One region of the Klebsiella sp. F11 genome, then DNA from elsewhere that is predicted to be linked to it. Evidence: predicted binding sites of a transcription regulator. Region 1 holds the regulator's gene; each other region holds the start of a gene.
The links. Region 1 encodes CRP, which controls carbon source genes, mostly activating them, when cyclic AMP is high. Its sites were predicted from a motif close to ATGTGANNNNNNTCACAT; they were not measured.

Region 1 (4,210 bases):
TCACCTCTCCGGCGCTGCCCGGGCCATCGGTATCCAGCCGCTGCTGGCAGCGCTGTAGCGCAATCTCACAGGATTCAAGGTAGCGGCGGGCCAGATCCGGCGTCAGCATATTGTGCTCGCGGGCCAGCGTGGTCATGGCGTTGATATGTTCGACAATAAACTGGCTATGGGTGACCCACAGCTTCATATCGTCAAGATAACGTGAGTTAAAGCCGGGCTCCTGCATCGCCTGATTCAGCGAGTTATACAGCGAGTTATGCGCCTGATTGACGCGCATCCGCCGATAGGCCAGCGCCGGCGCCTGGTGGTCTTCGCTGAGAATGAGCCGGATGGCTTCCTGGTCCGCCTCCAGTGCGTCGTGGGCGTTTTTACGCAGCAGCCCGCTCTGCCACTGCGGCCACAGCCATACCATCCCGCCGAAGGCGATCAGGCACCCGATAAGCGTATCGATAAGCCTGGCGACGATAAACTGTTCTCCGTTGAGCGTTAGCAGCTGCAGGGTATACACCGCCGTGACGGTAAAGCCCACCATTGCCCAGCCGTAGCTCTTGCGAATAATCAGATAGCTCAATAGCGTGATAATCAGCATCGCGGTCAGCGTATAGCCCTCCGGGACGTTGAAGTGCAGCGTTAGTCCGGCAATCGCCAGGCCGGCAAGGGTCCCCGCCGCCCGGTGGACGATGCGGACCCGCGTCGCGCCGTAGCCGTTCTGGGTAACGAAGAGCACCGTCATCAGGATCCAGTAGGGTTTGGGAAGGTTTAGCGCGCTGCCCATCAGGCTTGCGGCGGTGAGCATCACGCAGATGCGGGCGGCGCTGCGCAAAGCCGGCGATTTATAAGAGAGATAGCTTTTCAGCGCAGGCAGCAGCGGCAGGCGCCGCTCCTTATCGGCCATCAGGTTACGCGCGTACAGCGGCCGCTGGGTGCGTAGCACCCTGGCAAGGCGGCCGAAGTGCCATGCGCAGAACTGCCCGACCGGGTTGTCGGGGTGCTGCGAGGCAATTTTCTCCAGCGCGCCGATCTGCTTATCCATGTTAAAGCGTTGCGGATAGCGGTGGTACAGGATGTCGTCCGCCAGTACCCTCAGCCGCGCCGCGACGGTTTGCGCATTCCAGCGGATTACCGCTTCCGCGTGGCTGCGTTCGACCAGCTTCTGCACCTCTTCCGGCTGATGCAGGCTGACGGAAATATGCTCCTGGAGATCGAGGGCAACCTGAAACGCCCGCAGCAGGCGCTTATGATCGTTACGCTGATTGGCCGCTAGCATATGCATCTGCTGGTAGCACAGGGTGATCAGATCGACGACCTTTTGCTGGCGGGTCAACAGAGGAGGCAGCGAGGTTGCCGGGTCGATATGCTGGGTCAGCAGGCTGTATTTGGCTTCACAGTAGTTGGCCAGCTCCCGGTACAGCAGGCTGAGCGATTCGCGCAGCGGCTGCTCGCGCCATAGCCAAAACCAGAACCAGTTGAATAGTCCGTACCACAGCGTGCCGAGCGCGTAGATCAGCAGCGGCTCCCAGACCGGCATATTGCCGGCGAGGCTCAGGGTAAAGATGGCGGCAATCAGCGAGGCGGGCAGCAGCCTCGCGTGCAGCGAGCTGATTTCCGCCGTGACGCCAAGGAGCAGGGTCAGGCCGCTGAGAATTAAAGGGAGCGGGATATCATGCTGGAGCAGGAGCTGAACGATCAGGCTGCAGCCGGCAAAAAGCGAGCCGCCAATAATCAGGCGTTTAAAGAAACGCTTATGCGGCGTATCAAGACCGGCGACGTTGCAGCATGCGGGAACCAGCGAGAACAGCAGGCCCTGCTGCAGATGACCGAGAAGGAGGCCAACTGCGACCGGCAGACACAGCACCAGCGTTTGCCGCAGTGCGTAGTTGACTTCAGGGTGGTAAATCAGCCTGCGCCACATAGAGGGAAAACAGAAACGGCGTATTGCAGGGGCAATACGCCGTTTTATCAGCTTAACGCGTGCCGTAGACGACGATAGTTTTACCGTGCGCGGAGATCAGATTTTGATCTTCCAGCATTTTCAGGATACGGCCAACGGTTTCACGCGAGCAGCCGACGATCTGACCGATTTCCTGACGGGTAATTTTGATTTGCATACCGTCCGGGTGGGTCATCGCGTCAGGCTGTTTTGCCAGGTTCAGCAACGTCTGGGCGATGCGGCCGGTGACGTCGAGGAAGGCAAGGTTACCCACTTTCTCAGAGGTAACCTGCAGACGGCGGGCCATCTGCGACGAGAGACGCATCAGGATGTCCGGGTTAACCTGGATCAGCTGACGGAATTTTTTATAGGAGATTTCGGCCACTTCACATGCGGTTTTCGCACGTACCCAGGCGCTACGCTCCTGGCCTTCTTCAAACAAGCCTAATTCACCGATGAAATCGCCCTGGTTGAGGTAAGAGAGAATCATCTCTTTACCTTCTTCATCCTTGATGAGCACAGCCACAGAGCCTTTGACGATGTAGTACAACGTTTCTGCTTTTTCACCCTGGTGGATCAGCGTGCTTTTAGATGGGTACTTATGAATGTGGCAATGAGACAAGAACCATTCGAGGGTAGGGTCTGTTTGCGGTTTGCCAAGCACCATGCGCGGTTATCCTCTGTTATAAGCTATCTCCGGGTGCCGACACTACACGGCATCCGGGCATGCAATCGTATTGTTTCCCTATGCCTGGGAAGCTGGCTGGTGATTTTTCTGCAGCCTGTAATGTGAATTCCTCTGCATACATGCAGTACATCAATGTAATACTGTAGCATCCTGACTGTTTTAGCATAGCTTTTGCCGCATGTCTCCTGGTGTCTCGCTTCAGCATGATGCAGGTCGCCTTCCGTTGCCAGATTTGTTATGTGCGCGTAATCTGTCAGGAAAATTGCAACCTTGGAGTTAAATTTTATGCAAGCTCGTGTGAAATGGGTCGAAGGGCTAACCTTCATCGGTGAGTCGGCTTCCGGCCACCAGATTTTGATGGACGGCAACTCCGGGGATAAAGCGCCGAGCCCGATGGAAATGGTGCTGATGGCCGCCGGCGGCTGTAGCGCCATCGACGTGGTCTCAATTTTGCAAAAAGGACGCCATGATGTGACCAACTGTGAGGTGAAGCTGACCTCAGAGCGTCGGGAAGAGGCGCCGCGCCTGTTTACCCACATCAACCTGCATTTTATCGTCACCGGCCGCGAGCTGAAGGATGCGGCCGTTTCGCGGGCGGTAGACCTGTCGGCGGAAAAATACTGCTCGGTGGCGCTGATGCTGCAAAAAGCGGTAAATATCACGCATTCGTACGAGGTTATTGAGGGCTAAGCCGAATGGCCAGCCCGTCGCCCCGGCTTGCGTCGTCGCCGGGGTTGCTAACGGCTTAACCGATCTTTTTCCCCGCCATCAGCCGTTCCACCAGCGGCGCCATGATCAGCTCCATCGCCAACCCCATTTTGCCTCCCGGCACCACCAGCGTATTGATATGCGAGATAAACGACCCTTGCAGCATCGCCAGCAGCCACGGGAAGTCGATATCCTGCAGGTTGCGGAAGTGGATCACCACAAAGCTTTCATCCAGCGAGGGAATGCCTTTGGCGGCGAAGGGGTTCGACGTATCAACGGTGGGGACCCGCTGGAAGTTGATATGGGTGCGCGAGAACTGCGGGGTGATGAAGTTAATATAATCCTCCATCGAACGGACGACCGAATCCATTACCGCCTCGCGGGAATGCCCGCGTTCGCTGGTGTCGCGGATCAGCTTCTGAATCCACTCCAGGTTGACGATAGGCACGACGCCCACCAGCAGGTCGACGTTTTGCGCCACGTTGTGCTGTGGCGTGACAACGCCGCCGTGCAGCCCTTCGTAAAACAGGACGTCGGTCGGCTCCGGCAGCGGCTGCCAGGGCGTGAAGGTGCCCGGCACCTGATTCCACGGCACGGCCTCGTCATAGGTATGCAGATATTTTCTCGACTGGCCGGTTCCGCTACGCCCGTATTCGAGGAAGGTATTTTCCAGCAGGCCGAAGTCGTTCGCTTCCGGACCAAAATAGCTGATGTGTTTCCCCTGATCCCGCGCTTTGCGGATCGCCATGTCCATTTCCGGGCGGGTATAGCGATGGAAGCTATCGCCCTCGACTTCGGCGGCACGCAGATTCAACTGGGCGAAGATCTTGCGAAAGGCGAGGCTGGTGGTGGTTGTTCCCGCGCCGCTGGAGCCCGTGACGGCA
Region 2 (4,210 bases), 1.4 Mb from region 1:
CGCGCATCGCCTTCGCGCCGCGGTAAATCAGCTCCGGGTCCTTCAGCAGCGTCGCGCCGCCGCCGCTGCCGTTAACCAGCTTCGACGGACAGCCGCAGTTCAGGTCGACGCCCCACGACCCGAGCTCCACCGCCCGGGCGGCGTTCTCCGCCAGCCACTGCGGATATTGCCCGAGCAGCTGCACGCGCACGCGGGTTCCGGAAGGCGTCCGGCTGTGGTGATGCAGCTCCGGGCAGAGCCTGTAAAACGATTTTACCGGCAGCAGCTGGTCCACCACGCGCAAAAATTCGGTGATGCAAAGATCGTAATCGTTGACTTCGGTCAGCAGCTCGCGCACCAGCGAATCGAGCACGCCTTCCATCGGCGCCAGTAGTACCCGCATATTGTTATTCATTGCCCGGAAAAAAGAGGCGCTATGGTAGCGCCTCTCCGTGCCGGTTGAAAGGGTCCCGTGCGGTTTTCCCGCCGCCCCTGGCGCAGGCCGCAGCGCTTTGCCGAACGGCGGCGACCGGCAATTCTTCATTTGCCTCGCATCATACAAAAAGGTAGCGTCGGGGTATTCTGGCGAAAAAGTGACACGCCATCGCTTGCCCTCAGCCGGTTTCTTGATTATTTATCGACGGAGTCATAGCCGTGGCCCTGCCCGCGCGCAGGGTTCCATTGCTCTATTCCGGCTATGCCTATAATTCATGATGTGACCGGTAGCACATTTTGGGGTTTAATTGTATGATGAATGTGGTTCATCAAGGGTTATTACCATGCGTCAATCACTGATTATTATCTGGCAGTACCTGCGGGCTTTTGTCCTGATCTACGCCTGTTTATACGCCGGGATTTTTATCGCCTCCCTGCTGCCAATCACCATCCCCGGCAGCATTATCGGGATGCTAATTTTGTTCGTGCTGCTGGCGCTGCAGATTATGCCGCCGAAGTGGGTTAATCCCGGCTGTAACGTGCTGATTCGCTACATGGCGCTGCTGTTTGTGCCCATCGGCGTGGGCGTGATGCAGTACTGGGATTTGCTCCGCGCGCAGCTCGGCCCGGTCGCCGTCTCCTGCGCCATCAGCACGCTGGTGGTTTTTCTGGTCGTCAGCTGGAGCTCCCACCTGGTGCATGGAGGACGCAAAGTGATTGGCCAAAAAGGGAGTCAAAAATGATGCATGAAATCTGGTGGTCGCTGCCGCTGACGCTGATCGTTTTTTTCCTCGCCCGCAGGCTGGCCGCGCGCTTTAAATTTCCGCTGCTCAACCCGCTGCTGGTGGCGATGGTGGTCATTATTCCCTTTCTGCTGGTGAGCGGCATCTCTTACGACCGCTATTTTCAGGGCAGTAAGATCCTCAACGATCTGCTGCAGCCGGCGGTCGTGGCGCTGGCCTTTCCTTTATACGAGCAGTTGCACCAAATTCGCGCCCGCTGGAAATCGATTATTACCATCTGCTTTATCGGCAGCGTGGTGGCGATGGTGACCGGGACCACCGTGGCGCTGCTCATGGGCGCGACGCCGCAGATCGCCGCCTCGGTTATGCCGAAATCGGTCACGACGCCGATTGCGATGGCGGTCAGCGGCAGCATCGGCGGCATCCCGGCGATCAGCGCGGTGTGCGTTATTTTCGTCGGCATCCTCGGCGCGGTTTTCGGCCATACGCTGCTAAACCTGATGCGCATCCATACCAAAGCCGCACGCGGCCTGTCGATGGGTACCGCCTCGCACGCGCTGGGCACCGCCCGCTGCGCGGAGCTGGACTACCAGGAGGGGGCCTTCAGCTCGCTGGCGCTGGTGCTGTGCGGGATTATTACTTCCCTGATCGCACCGTTTTTGTTCCCGGTGGTTTTAGCTTTAGTGGGATAAATTGTGATTAAACTCACAATTATTAATGCAACGTAATAGAGTTGCATAAACAATGAGATATTAATCACATATACAGGCCATCGCCGCCCGTACACTAGATTCCCATTACATTGTTATGAGGCAACGCCATGCACCCACGTTTTCAAGCTGCTCTCCCGCAACTGGCGGAAGACCTGCAGACGGCTATCGCCCCGATGCTCAGCGACCCGCATTTCCCGGCCATGCTCGAGGCAGAGCAGGTCGCCGCGCTGCAGCGCGCGTCTGGCCTGGACGAGGACGCGCTGGCCTTCGCCCTGCTGCCGCTGGCCGCAGCCTGCGCGCGCGCCGACCTTTCGCATTTTAACGTTGGCGCCATCGCGCGCGGCATCAGCGGGCGCTGGTATTTCGGCGGCAATATGGAATTCCTCGGCGCCACCATGCAGCAAACCGTTCATGCGGAACAGAGCGCCATCAGCCATGCGTGGCTACGCGGCGAAAAATCCCTGCTGGCCATCACCGTTAACTACACGCCCTGCGGCCACTGTCGCCAGTTTATGAATGAGCTCAACAGTAGCCAGGCGCTGCGCATCCACCTGCCGGGCCGCGAGGCGCATTCGCTGCAGCACTATCTGCCGGACGCATTTGGTCCAAAAGATCTGGAGATCAAAACGCTGCTGATGGATGAGCAGGATCACGGCTTCCCGCCGAGCGGAGATGCGCTGGCGCAGGCGGCAATTCAGGCGGCAAACCGCAGCCATATGCCCTACAGCCAGTCGCCGTCCGGCGTCGCGCTTGAGCTGAAGGACGGCACCCTCTTCGCCGGCAGCTATGCCGAAAACGCCGCCTTTAACCCGACGCTGCCGCCGCTGCAGGGCGCGCTCAATCTGCTTAGCCTGAACGGCTATGATTATGCCGATATCCAGCGGGCCATTCTTGCTGAAAAGGCCGATGCGCCGTTGATCCAGTGGGATGCCACCGCGGCCACGCTGAAAGCCCTTGGCTGCCACAGTATCGACCGCGTCCTGCTCGGCTAAATCACACATTATGCGGGCCTCGGCCCGTATTGTTGAAAATCCCCGCAATCAAACGATGGTTTCTTGCTCTTGTCCGGCGGGTAAAGTAGCCTGAACACTCCATTGTCTACCGTTGAGCCAGGTTAATGTTAAAGCGCGTGTTATACAGCCTGTTAGTCCTGTTCGGCCTGCTGCTGTTGACCGTGCTGGGTCTTGACCGCTGGATGAGCTGGAAAACCGCGCCCTACATCTACGATGAGCTGCAGGATCTGCCCTATCGTCAGGTCGGCGTAGTGCTCGGCACCGCCAAGTACTATCGCACCGGGGTCATCAATCAATACTATCGCTACCGCATCCAGGGCGCGCTCAACGCCTACAACAGCGGCAAGGTGAACTATCTGCTGCTCAGCGGCGATAACGCGCTGCAGAGCTATAACGAGCCGATGACCATGCGCCGGGATTTAATTAAAGCAGGCGTCGATCCGGCGGATATCGTGCTCGACTACGCCGGCTTCCGCACCCTCGACTCGATCGTGCGCACCCGCAAGGTCTTTGATACCAACGATTTTATTATCATCACCCAGCGCTTCCACTGCGAGCGGGCGCTGTTTATCGCCCTGCATATGGGCATTCAGGCCCAGTGCTATGCGGTGCCGTCGCCGAAAGATATGTGGAACGTGCGCCTGCGCGAGTTCGGCGCGCGCTTCGGCGCCCTCGCGGACCTCTATATTTTCAAACGCGAGCCGCGCTTTTTAGGCCCGCTGATCCCGATTCCGGCGCAGCAGGAGGTTCCGCAGGGCGCCCAGTCCTACCCGGCGGTGACCCCGGAACAGCTGCTGCAGCTGCAAAAAGAGAAGTAGCGGGCCGCGCCTTACGATAAGACAGCCAAAAAAAAGCCCGCGCACTGCGCGGGCCTGATAAGCATCGAACGTTATTTTTTGCGCGCGTATTTCAGTGAGTCCAGCGCGACGGCGAAGATAATAATGGCGCCTTTGATAATGTACTGCCAGTACGGGTTCACCCCGATGTAGGTCAGCCCGTAGTTAATCACCGTAAAGATGATAACACCGGTGACCACGCCGAGCACGGTCCCCACGCCGCCGCTGAAGGAGACGCCGCCGACAACGCAGGCCGCAATCGCATCCAGCTCGTACATAAAGCCGAGGTTGTTGGTCGCCGAGCCGATTCGTCCGGCCTCCAGCAGCCCGCCGAAGGCGTAAAACACGCCGGACAGGGCATAGATCATCAGCAGGTTAAGGGCCACGTTAACCCCTGAAACCTTCGCCGCTTCCGGGTTGCCGCCGATTGCAAAGATGTTTTTGCCAAAGCGGGTCTTGTTCCACAGGATCCAGACGAAGAACACGGCAAT
Region 3 (4,210 bases), 580 kb from region 1:
GAAGCGGGCAATTTCATTTTCAGGATTAGGGGTAAACGTGGTGAGCGCGTAGTTGTCGCGCACTACCTGACGGAAATCATCGACGTTGTTCAGCTCGTCTAGCGTCATCAGCTGGATGCCGATATTGCCGAGCGTAGAGGCCTCGACGGGGCCCGCGATAACCGTAATGCCGCAGGCGTCCGCGCACAGCTGATTGAGCAGCGCGTTCTGACAGCCGCCGCCGACGATATGCAGCTGGCTGAAAGGACGCCCCCGCAGCCGGGCAAGCTCGCCGAGCACGCGGGCGTAGAGCAGGGCCAGGCTGTCGAAAATGCAGCGCGCCAGCTCGCCGTCGCTGGCGGGGACCGGCTGCCCGGACTCACGGCAGGCGGCCTGAATCTCGGCGCTCATACTGGCCGGGTTGATAAAGCGCGCGTCGTTGCAGTCAATCACCGAACGGCAGGCAGGGAGCCCGGCGGTATGGGCAATCAGCGCGGGCAGGTCGCTGACGTTCTGCTCTTTCAGCACCCGCTGCAGCAGCCACAGCCCCATAATATTTTTCAGCACCCGATAGCGGCCTTCCGCGCCGCCTTCGTTGGTGATATTGGCCTTCAGCGCATCGTCGCCGGTGTAGGGGGTTTGGCTTTCAAAGCCCATAAGCGACCAGGTGCCGGAGGAGAGCCAGGCGGCGTCCGGGTCCTGCTGCGGAACGGCGATCACCGCGCTGGCGGTATCGTGGCTGGCGACGGCGACGACCGGGATCGCGTTGCCCTGCGGGCAGCTCCAGCGGCCGATGACGTTGCCGGGATGGGTCGGGGTGCCGAACCACTCGCGCGGCGCGCCGCTCCAGTTCAGCAGCTCTTCGTCCCAGCTATCGCTGTTGATATTGACCAGCTGGGTGGTGGTGGCGTTGGTGTATTCCCAGTTCATCTGGCCGGTGAGGCGGAAGCTGAAATAGTCCGGGATCAGCAGCGCGTGCGCGGCCTGGCTCACCAGCTCCGGCTGCTGCTCAACCAGGGCGCGCAGCTGGTACAGGGTGTTGAACGGCAGAAACTGAATGCCGCTGCGGCGATAGATATCCGCGCGGCCCATCTGCGCTTCGGCGTGCTGCATCAGGCCGAGGGTGCGAGCGTCGCGATAGGAGACCGCCAGGCCGACGCGCTGGCCCTGCTTGTCGACCAGGACATAATCCACGCCCCAGGTATCAATGCCGATGCTATCGATAAGGATGCCCTGCGCGCACACCTTCTCCAGCCCCCGGCGAATGTCGCCTTCCAGGCTATCGATATCCCAGCAGTCGTAGCCGTCCACCTTGTGCAGGCTGTTGGTAAAACGGTGGACTTCACGCAGCGTCAGCGCACGCTGCCCGCTTTTATAGCGGGCGAGCATCACCCGCCCGCTGGAGGCGCCTAAATCAACGGCAACACAATGACGAAAACTCATGGCAGAGATCCTTCTAAAAATCATTGCCAGCAGTCTAAAAAAGTCGCCGGTCGCGCACCTTCTTGCCACGGACAGGGAAATTTCCCGGCTGGCAAGAAAGCAAAGGTGACAGTGAGAGAGCTCACAGTTTCATTCTGTCGCTATGGGCGCGGGTGATGTGACGCTGTCCGCAGTTCCGGATCTTTCCGGCTGTTTCTTGAAAAACCGGCAGGCTTTACGCCGTTTGCGGTCAAAAATTGAAGGTCGGATTGCCGGTCCTTAATTACTATTTGCCACACTGATTGATAACATTTCTCATTACGAGGGAGCTGCTATGACCATATTGCACAGTGTGGATTTCTTTAAGTCCGGGACTTCTGCTGTTGCTATTGAGCCACGCCTCCCTCAGCCGGCGTTTCCGGAACATCATCATGATTTCCATGAAATTGTTATCGTCGAGCACGGGACGGGGATCCACGTTTTCAACGGCCAGCCCTATACCATCAGCGGCGGCTCGGTGTGCTTTATTCGCGATCGCGACCGCCATCTTTATGAACATACCGATAATCTGTGCCTGACCAACGTGCTCTACCGCGCGCCGGACGCCTTTCGCTTTCTGAACGGCCTGAACCTGCTGCTGCCGCAGGAGCAGGAAGGCAACTATCTCTCGCACTGGCGGGTTAATCAGGGGGCTTTGCAGCAGGTGCGGCAGATCGTCAACCAGATGGAAGGCCTCGGCGCCGAGTCGGATGTGCATACCATCGCCAGCCGGGAAATTCTCTTTATGCAGCTACTGGTGCTGCTGCGCAAAAGCAGCCTCGCGGAAGGGGCCGCCGATAGCGAGGCGCGGCTCAATCACCTGATGGCCTGGCTGGAAGATCACTTTGCCGAGGATGTCTGCTGGGAAGCTGTGGCGGCGCAGTTTTCACTGTCGCTGCGTACGCTGCATCGCCAGCTCAAGCAGCAGACCGGCCTGACGCCGCAGCGCTACCTGAACCGGGTGCGGCTGATGAAGGCGCGCCACCTGCTGCGCCACAGCGATGACAGCGTCACGGATATCGCCTATCACTGCGGGTTCGGCGACAGTAACCACTTTTCGACGCTTTTTCGCCGAGAGTTTTCCTGGTCGCCGCGCGATGTCCGCCAGGGGCGCGACGCCATTCTTCAGTAACGCGAGAGCAGTCAACGTTTTAGCGAGCAAAAATGCGAATAATGAAACGTTATTTGCGCCTGGAGTTGTCGCGGTGGCCGGTCAGTTGATTCTTCGCAAAGATGAGTTTTTTGCCTCGCCCTCTCAGGCGGTGGCGGTAGCGGATCGCTACCCGCAAAACGTTTTCGCCGAGCATACCCACGAGTTCTGCGAACTGGTGCTGGTATGGCGGGGAAACGGCCTGCACGTGCTTAACGATCGCCCGTGGCGCATTACCCGCGGCGATCTGTTCTATATCCGCGCCGAAGATAAGCACTCCTACGCCTCGGTTAACGATTTGGTCCTGCAAAACGTCATCTACTGCCCGGATCGGCTGCGGCTCAACTTTGACTGGGCGGCCCATATTCCCGGCCTGTTCGGTACGCCGTGGCTTCCGCACTGGCGAATTGGCAGCTCCGGTATGACCCAGGTGCGGCAGGTAATTACCCTGCTTGAGCAGGAGAGCAACCGCAGCGACGCCCAGGCCAACCAGATGGCCGAACTGCTGTTCGCCCAGCTGGCGCTGAGCCTGCACCGGCATCGCTATGCGACCGACAACCTGGCGGCGACCCAAAGCGAAGCCCTCCTTGATAAACTGCTGACCGAGCTGGCGGGCAGCCTGAACCGGCCTTTTTTTCTCGATCGCTTTTGCGCACGGGAGGCGTGCAGCGAGCGCGCCCTGCGCCAGCAGTTTCGCCAGCAGACGGGGATGACGATCAACCACTATTTACGTCAGCTGAGAATTTGCCACGCGCAGTATCTGCTGCAGCATACGGAGCGGCTGATCGGCGAAATCGCCATGCAGTGCGGATTTGAAGACAGTAACTACTTTTCGGTGGTCTTTAACCGTGAGATTGGCATGACGCCGGGACAGTGGCGGCAACGCAGTCGCGTCGCCGCCCAGGCGATTTAGTTCGCCATCCCAAGGCCAACGATATTGGCGGCAATAATGATCACCACGCAGCCGAGGCTGAGCACGCTGACCGGACGCCGCCCGGCGTTTTTCCACTCCTTCAGCACCAGCCCAACCAGCCCGCCGCACAGCACGTAGAAGCTCATATGCAGCATCCAGCTCATATAGTCGTACTGCGCCGGAATGCTGGCGTGGCCCCATGCGTAGAAAAAGAACTGCAGGTACCACATCAGGCCGCCGAGTGCGGAAAGCAGAATATTGGCGACGATGAGCGGTTTTGCCCGTGAAAAGTCCGCTTTTATCGACAAATTCTTCACTTTGGCCAGCCGAATAAAGCAGAATCCGAGGTTTACCAGCGCGCCGCCGCCCATGATGATCACGTAGCTAGGCAGGGCGGTGTATAGCGGGTCGACCCCCAGCGCCGCGGCGGCTTCGTGCATCGGTTTGGCGGCGTTCATCGCAAACGACATCCCCGCCGAGAAAATCCCGCACATCACCGCCAGCAGCAGGCCTTTTTTCAGATTGAAGTCTTCGGCTTTAATGCCCATTTTGCGCTCTTTCAGCTGCCCCGCGCGGGTCACAATAGCGACACCAATCACTGCGATCAGCACGCCGAGCAGCGTCATCTGGCCGCCTTTGGTATTGATTAAAACCCCGAACTGACCGTTGAGAATGGGGGTCATCAGCGTTCCGACGATCAGGGTAAT
Region 4 (4,210 bases), 1.1 Mb from region 1:
CGACGAGGCGCGCACGGCGCAGGAGTAAATCAAACATGGGTCTCTCCTGTTAAAGCGGGCGCTCACGCGCCCGCAGGACTTAACCAATAGCAATCGGGAATAGAGAGCCGAGGATCATCGCGCCGAGGATGGCGCCGCCGGTGATCGGCTTCTGCCAGATGTAGAACAGCAGGGCGCCGACCAGAGAACCGATACCGATAGGAATCGAGGCGGTCATCGCGCTGAGGATAATTAGCGGCCCAAGGAAGCGGCCGGAGGCGTTACCGGCCCCCATCATGACATCGGCGCCGTAGGTGGAGTCGCTCTGATTGATGGTGAACTTACGCGCCAGGATAATGATGTAGCCAACGGCCAGGCCCAGCGCCAGGCCGGTAGCCAGCGAGGCGCCGAAGTTGGCGACCGGGAAGACGAAGCCCGCGCCCAGCAGCAGCGCCGGCACGCCGAGGCCGATACCGGTTTGAATCGCGCCGCCGATATCGAGGATCCCCACCAGCGAACCCTCGATGATGCGCGCAAACAGGAAGCTGGCGCCAAACGCCGCGACCGCCCCGTAGGCGCCGGTATCGATGCCCGCTTTCAGCATCGCCACGAAGGCCACTTCGTTAAACGCGCCGATGCCGTAGAGATAGTACATGTGCGTCCCGGCGAAGACGCCGGAGGAGAGCAGGCCAACAAAGATCGGGAACGACCAGTCGGCATACCAAAAACCTTTATTCTGTTCCATTTAGAGGCTCCTGTTATTTGCCGCTGAGCGAGTTGTGAATCAGATCCAGCCAGTTCGGTACGCCCAGGTGGAAGGATTGCAGGGTCTTAATGTCGAAGCCGCGGAAGAAGGCGCTCAGCACGAACAGCGCAACAATGGCGGACATCATCACTTTGGTGACGCGATGCCAGCCGCTCTCTTCAACGCCCTTACCGATCAGGATCCCCAGCACCAGACCCGGCACGGCGTTACCCATAATCAGCTGCGCCGCGCCGCCGAAAATGGTGGCCCAGAAGCCCGATTTTTTCCCGGCATCGATGGCCGCCAGCCAGAAGATCACCGGCATCACCGTGTTAACCAGCAGGTTAGCCGCCGGCACCAGAACCTTAACAGCGGTGACCTGCAGCGCTTCCGGCACGGAAGAGGCGGTCAGGTTAAGGAAGGAGACCACGAACATGCCGATGATGCCGCAGGCAATCGCCATCTTCTTCGGATCGTGCAGCGTTTCGCCGACGTTGCGGTTTTTCAGCATCAGCGCGGCGGCGCCCCAGTTAGGAATGATGCGGTGGTCGACGTCCTGGGTGAAGGAGCCTGCTGCAACGGAAGAAGCCCAGGCGTTAAAGAAGAAGCCGAGGCCAAAGGAGAAGTGGGAAGCCGGATCGCCTTCGCAGGAGTTCAGCTCGCCCAACGTACGAAATGCGCCCATCCCTTGCGTGGTGGGCGCATGAAACATACGTGCCGCTCCGGCGCCCACGCCGACGCCAACCAGGCCGCCGATAATGAGCGATTTTATTAAAATTATCAGGAACATAGTTTAACCCTATGGTGAAAATCAGGTTTGCGTGACGAAATCCACTTTATCGAGATTAATGGCGGTCACGTTGACGGTAACGTTCAGCTCCACGCTGTAGGTCCGTCGTTCACGGCGCAGAAAGAAGAATAAAAACGCTTCTTTGCGCACCGCTTCACGCGCATGAACAACCTCCACATCCTGTGGCTCAATACGCAATAAAATGTGCGGCGAGGTTTTCATCACCGCCGCCTGCACGTGGTTCAGGGCATCGGCGAACGCCCGAGTTTTGCTCTCGCCTTTGCCCGTAACGCTCACCGTGGTGGTGAATTGCTCTTTCATGCTCAGACGCCGTATTTCTTTTTCCAGGCTTCGACCAGGCGCTCGCCCAGCTCTTCTTTATCCATAAAACCGAAGCCCAGAACGTTGTAGCCTTCGTTGATGGCGGTAACGCCTTCATCAACGGAACGCATGCCGTATTTCGCTTTGTAGCCGTGCTTGTTCTGCGCAGTGATGGCGCCTGCGCCGCCGCTGCCGCAGAAGGAGATGCCGAAGGTGGCGTTTTCTGCTTTCATCACGTCGCCCAGCTTCATATCAGCGGCAACGCCCGGAACCACGACTGCACGAGCTCCGGCTTTTTCCGCGCCAGCGGCAACTTTCTGTCCTTTACCCAGGCGATCGCCGATAACTAAGGTGATTTGTTCCATTTTTTAGCTCCTTACAGGTTTTCTTTTGCGACTTCGAAGTGGACGGACAGCAGCCAGGACTCTTCCTCTGGCAGGTTGCCGAATTGCGCGACCACTTCGCGGGCCAGCATCATTGAATCTTCTGAAATTTCTTCAAACAGGCTGGCGTCCACTTCCGGCAGCGGCTCGCCGCTAATTGACCGGTGGGCCATAGCCCGCACGTGGGAGGTCAGCATCTGCTCCTGAACGGCGTTGGGGATGATGTTACGGCGACCTAACAGGGTATAAACCTGCTGCAGCATCTTCTCGGCCAGCTGCTCGGTTTGCGTTGCCTGCTCCCCTACGTCGTGTGTTACCGCTCCGTTATTCACTTGTCTTACCCCGTTGATGTCTCTGGGGACAAAACTAACGCCGGGGGAGAGGAGTTTGTAGCGAGTTGTTTTCCACTTCGAAGTGGAAAGGCCGCCGGAAGATGCGATCCATTGCACATAATTGGCCTAAATTTGCCATTTACGGCCAAACGGCGTGATGAGGGTCACAAGCTAGCCACTGAGCTGGCGAGCGGAAGCGGCCGAAAAGGCGGCAGAGAAGAGCTGGAAAATGTGACAGGGATTGGGTTTTATGCAAGGACGACGTGCAGGAGGTACCGGCTGATACCTCCTGGAAAAGAACTTAACGGTACTTCTGGTGGTAGGTATTACGGGTAGTTTTGAACTCTTCCGCGGCGGCCTGCACCTCTTTGACCTTGCCTTCATTGGCCAGCTTCAGGGCGCCGTCAATCTGGCCAATCAGGATATCGAGGCCGTGGCGATAGTCCTTCATCTCCGCGCTGTCCGCGGCTTTACCTTCCAGCTTCGGCGGGGTCTCTTTCTGCGCATCGGCGGCGGCGTCGCGCATCTTCGTCAGCGCCGCTTTTTGCTCACCGGCATCAGAGGCCTTCTGCACCACCTGCAGATTTTGCGCGATGGTATCCATATCCTCGCCCAGATCGGCGGCAAACGCCGACGCTGAACCCATCGCCAGGGCTGAGACAGCCAGCGCTGCTAACAGTTTTTTACACATTGCTCACTTCCTTTTTTATTATTTAAGCACAAGGAAAAGGCGCCACCTGGGCGCCCTTACATACCCGTTACTCCTCAGGCCGTAGCCTGAACAATCCGGTATAACACGCCATTATTGCCCGGCGATTTTCATCTCTGGCAGCAGCACGGAACCACACTGGATGTTGCTGCGCATTTCGATATCGTCGGCGACGGTCACGATATTACGCCACATATCTTTCAGATTTCCGGCGATGGTGATTTCACTTACCGGATACTGAATTTCGCCATTCTCAACCCAGAAACCGGATGCGCCGCGCGAGTAATCGCCGGTAACACCGCTGACACCCTGCCCCATCAGTTCGGTGACGACAAGCCCGGTACCCATCTCTTTAAGCAACTTTGCAAAACTCAGGCCGCGGCCGTTGATTCGCCAGTTGTGAATGCCGCCCGCGTGGCCGGTGCTCTTCATGCCCAGCTTGCGCGCCGAGTAGTTGGTCAGCAGCCACTGCGTCAGAATACCGTCCTTAACGATGTCGCGCCGCTCCGTACGCACGCCTTCGCTGTCGAACGGCGTTGACGCCAGCCCTTTCAGCAGATGCGGATGCTCCTCGATGGTCAGCCACTCCGGCAGGATCCGGGTGCCAAGCGCGTCAAGCAGGAAGGTCGATTTGCGGTACACCGCGCCGCCGGCAATCGCCCCGACCAGGTGACCAAACAGCCCGGTCGCCACTTCATTGGCAAAAATCACCGGCGCCTTCATCGTCGAGAGCTTGCGCGGCGCCAGGCGCGAGAGGGTGCGGCGGGCGCACTCGTCGCCGACCCACTCCGGCGACTGCAAATCTTCAATCGCGCGGCCGATGGTATAGGCGTAATCACGCTCCATATCGCCGTTTTCTTCCGCGATAACGCAGCTGGAGAGCGAATGGCGGGTTGAGCAGTAGCCCTGCAGCATGCCGTGGCTGTTGCCGAATACCTTAATGCCGTAGTG

Region 2: cdd (cytidine deaminase) is a predicted target of CRP. The motif match lies at 1,902-1,919, and genes of this name have one in related genera.
Region 3: rhaS (HTH-type transcriptional activator RhaS) is a predicted target of CRP. The motif match lies at 1,578-1,595, and genes of this name have one in related genera.
Region 4: AC1M2H_RS24600 (glycine dehydrogenase) is a predicted target of CRP. The motif match lies at 2,652-2,669, and genes of this name have one in related genera.

Annotation. Positions count from the first base shown of each region.
Region 1 is NZ_CM160060.1:414,317-418,526, forward strand. It holds gene AC1M2H_RS02030 (YccS/YhfK family putative transporter) at 1-1,912, opposite strand, end outside; gene crp (cAMP-activated global transcriptional regulator CRP) at 1,965-2,597, opposite strand; gene AC1M2H_RS02040 (OsmC family protein) at 2,904-3,308, shown strand; gene AC1M2H_RS02045 (phosphoribulokinase) at 3,364-4,210, opposite strand, start outside.
Region 2 is NZ_CM160060.1:1,797,562-1,801,771, reverse strand. It holds gene dusC (tRNA dihydrouridine(16) synthase DusC) at 1-382, opposite strand, end outside; partial or broken gene AC1M2H_RS08995 (LysR family transcriptional regulator) at 476-631, shown strand; gene AC1M2H_RS08990 (CidA/LrgA family protein) at 759-1,157, shown strand; gene AC1M2H_RS08985 (CidB/LrgB family autolysis modulator) at 1,154-1,849, shown strand; gene cdd (cytidine deaminase) at 1,978-2,862, shown strand; gene sanA (outer membrane permeability protein SanA) at 2,988-3,701, shown strand; gene mglC (galactose/methyl galactoside ABC transporter permease MglC) at 3,773-4,210, opposite strand, start outside.
Region 3 is NZ_CM160060.1:5,495,231-5,499,440, reverse strand. It holds gene rhaB (rhamnulokinase) at 1-1,422, opposite strand, end outside; gene rhaS (HTH-type transcriptional activator RhaS) at 1,736-2,572, shown strand; gene rhaR (HTH-type transcriptional activator RhaR) at 2,646-3,503, shown strand; gene rhaT (L-rhamnose/proton symporter RhaT) at 3,500-4,210, opposite strand, start outside.
Region 4 is NZ_CM160060.1:5,006,864-5,011,073, forward strand. It holds gene AC1M2H_RS24575 (amidohydrolase/deacetylase family metallohydrolase) at 1-37, opposite strand, end outside; gene AC1M2H_RS24580 (DUF4310 family protein) at 80-724, opposite strand; gene AC1M2H_RS24585 (DUF4311 domain-containing protein) at 738-1,514, opposite strand; gene AC1M2H_RS24590 (DUF4312 family protein) at 1,536-1,835, opposite strand; gene AC1M2H_RS24595 (SFCGS family glycine-rich protein) at 1,838-2,200, opposite strand; gene AC1M2H_RS24600 (glycine dehydrogenase) at 2,212-2,550, opposite strand; gene cybC (cytochrome b562) at 2,852-3,241, opposite strand; gene pmbA (metalloprotease PmbA) at 3,353-4,210, opposite strand, start outside.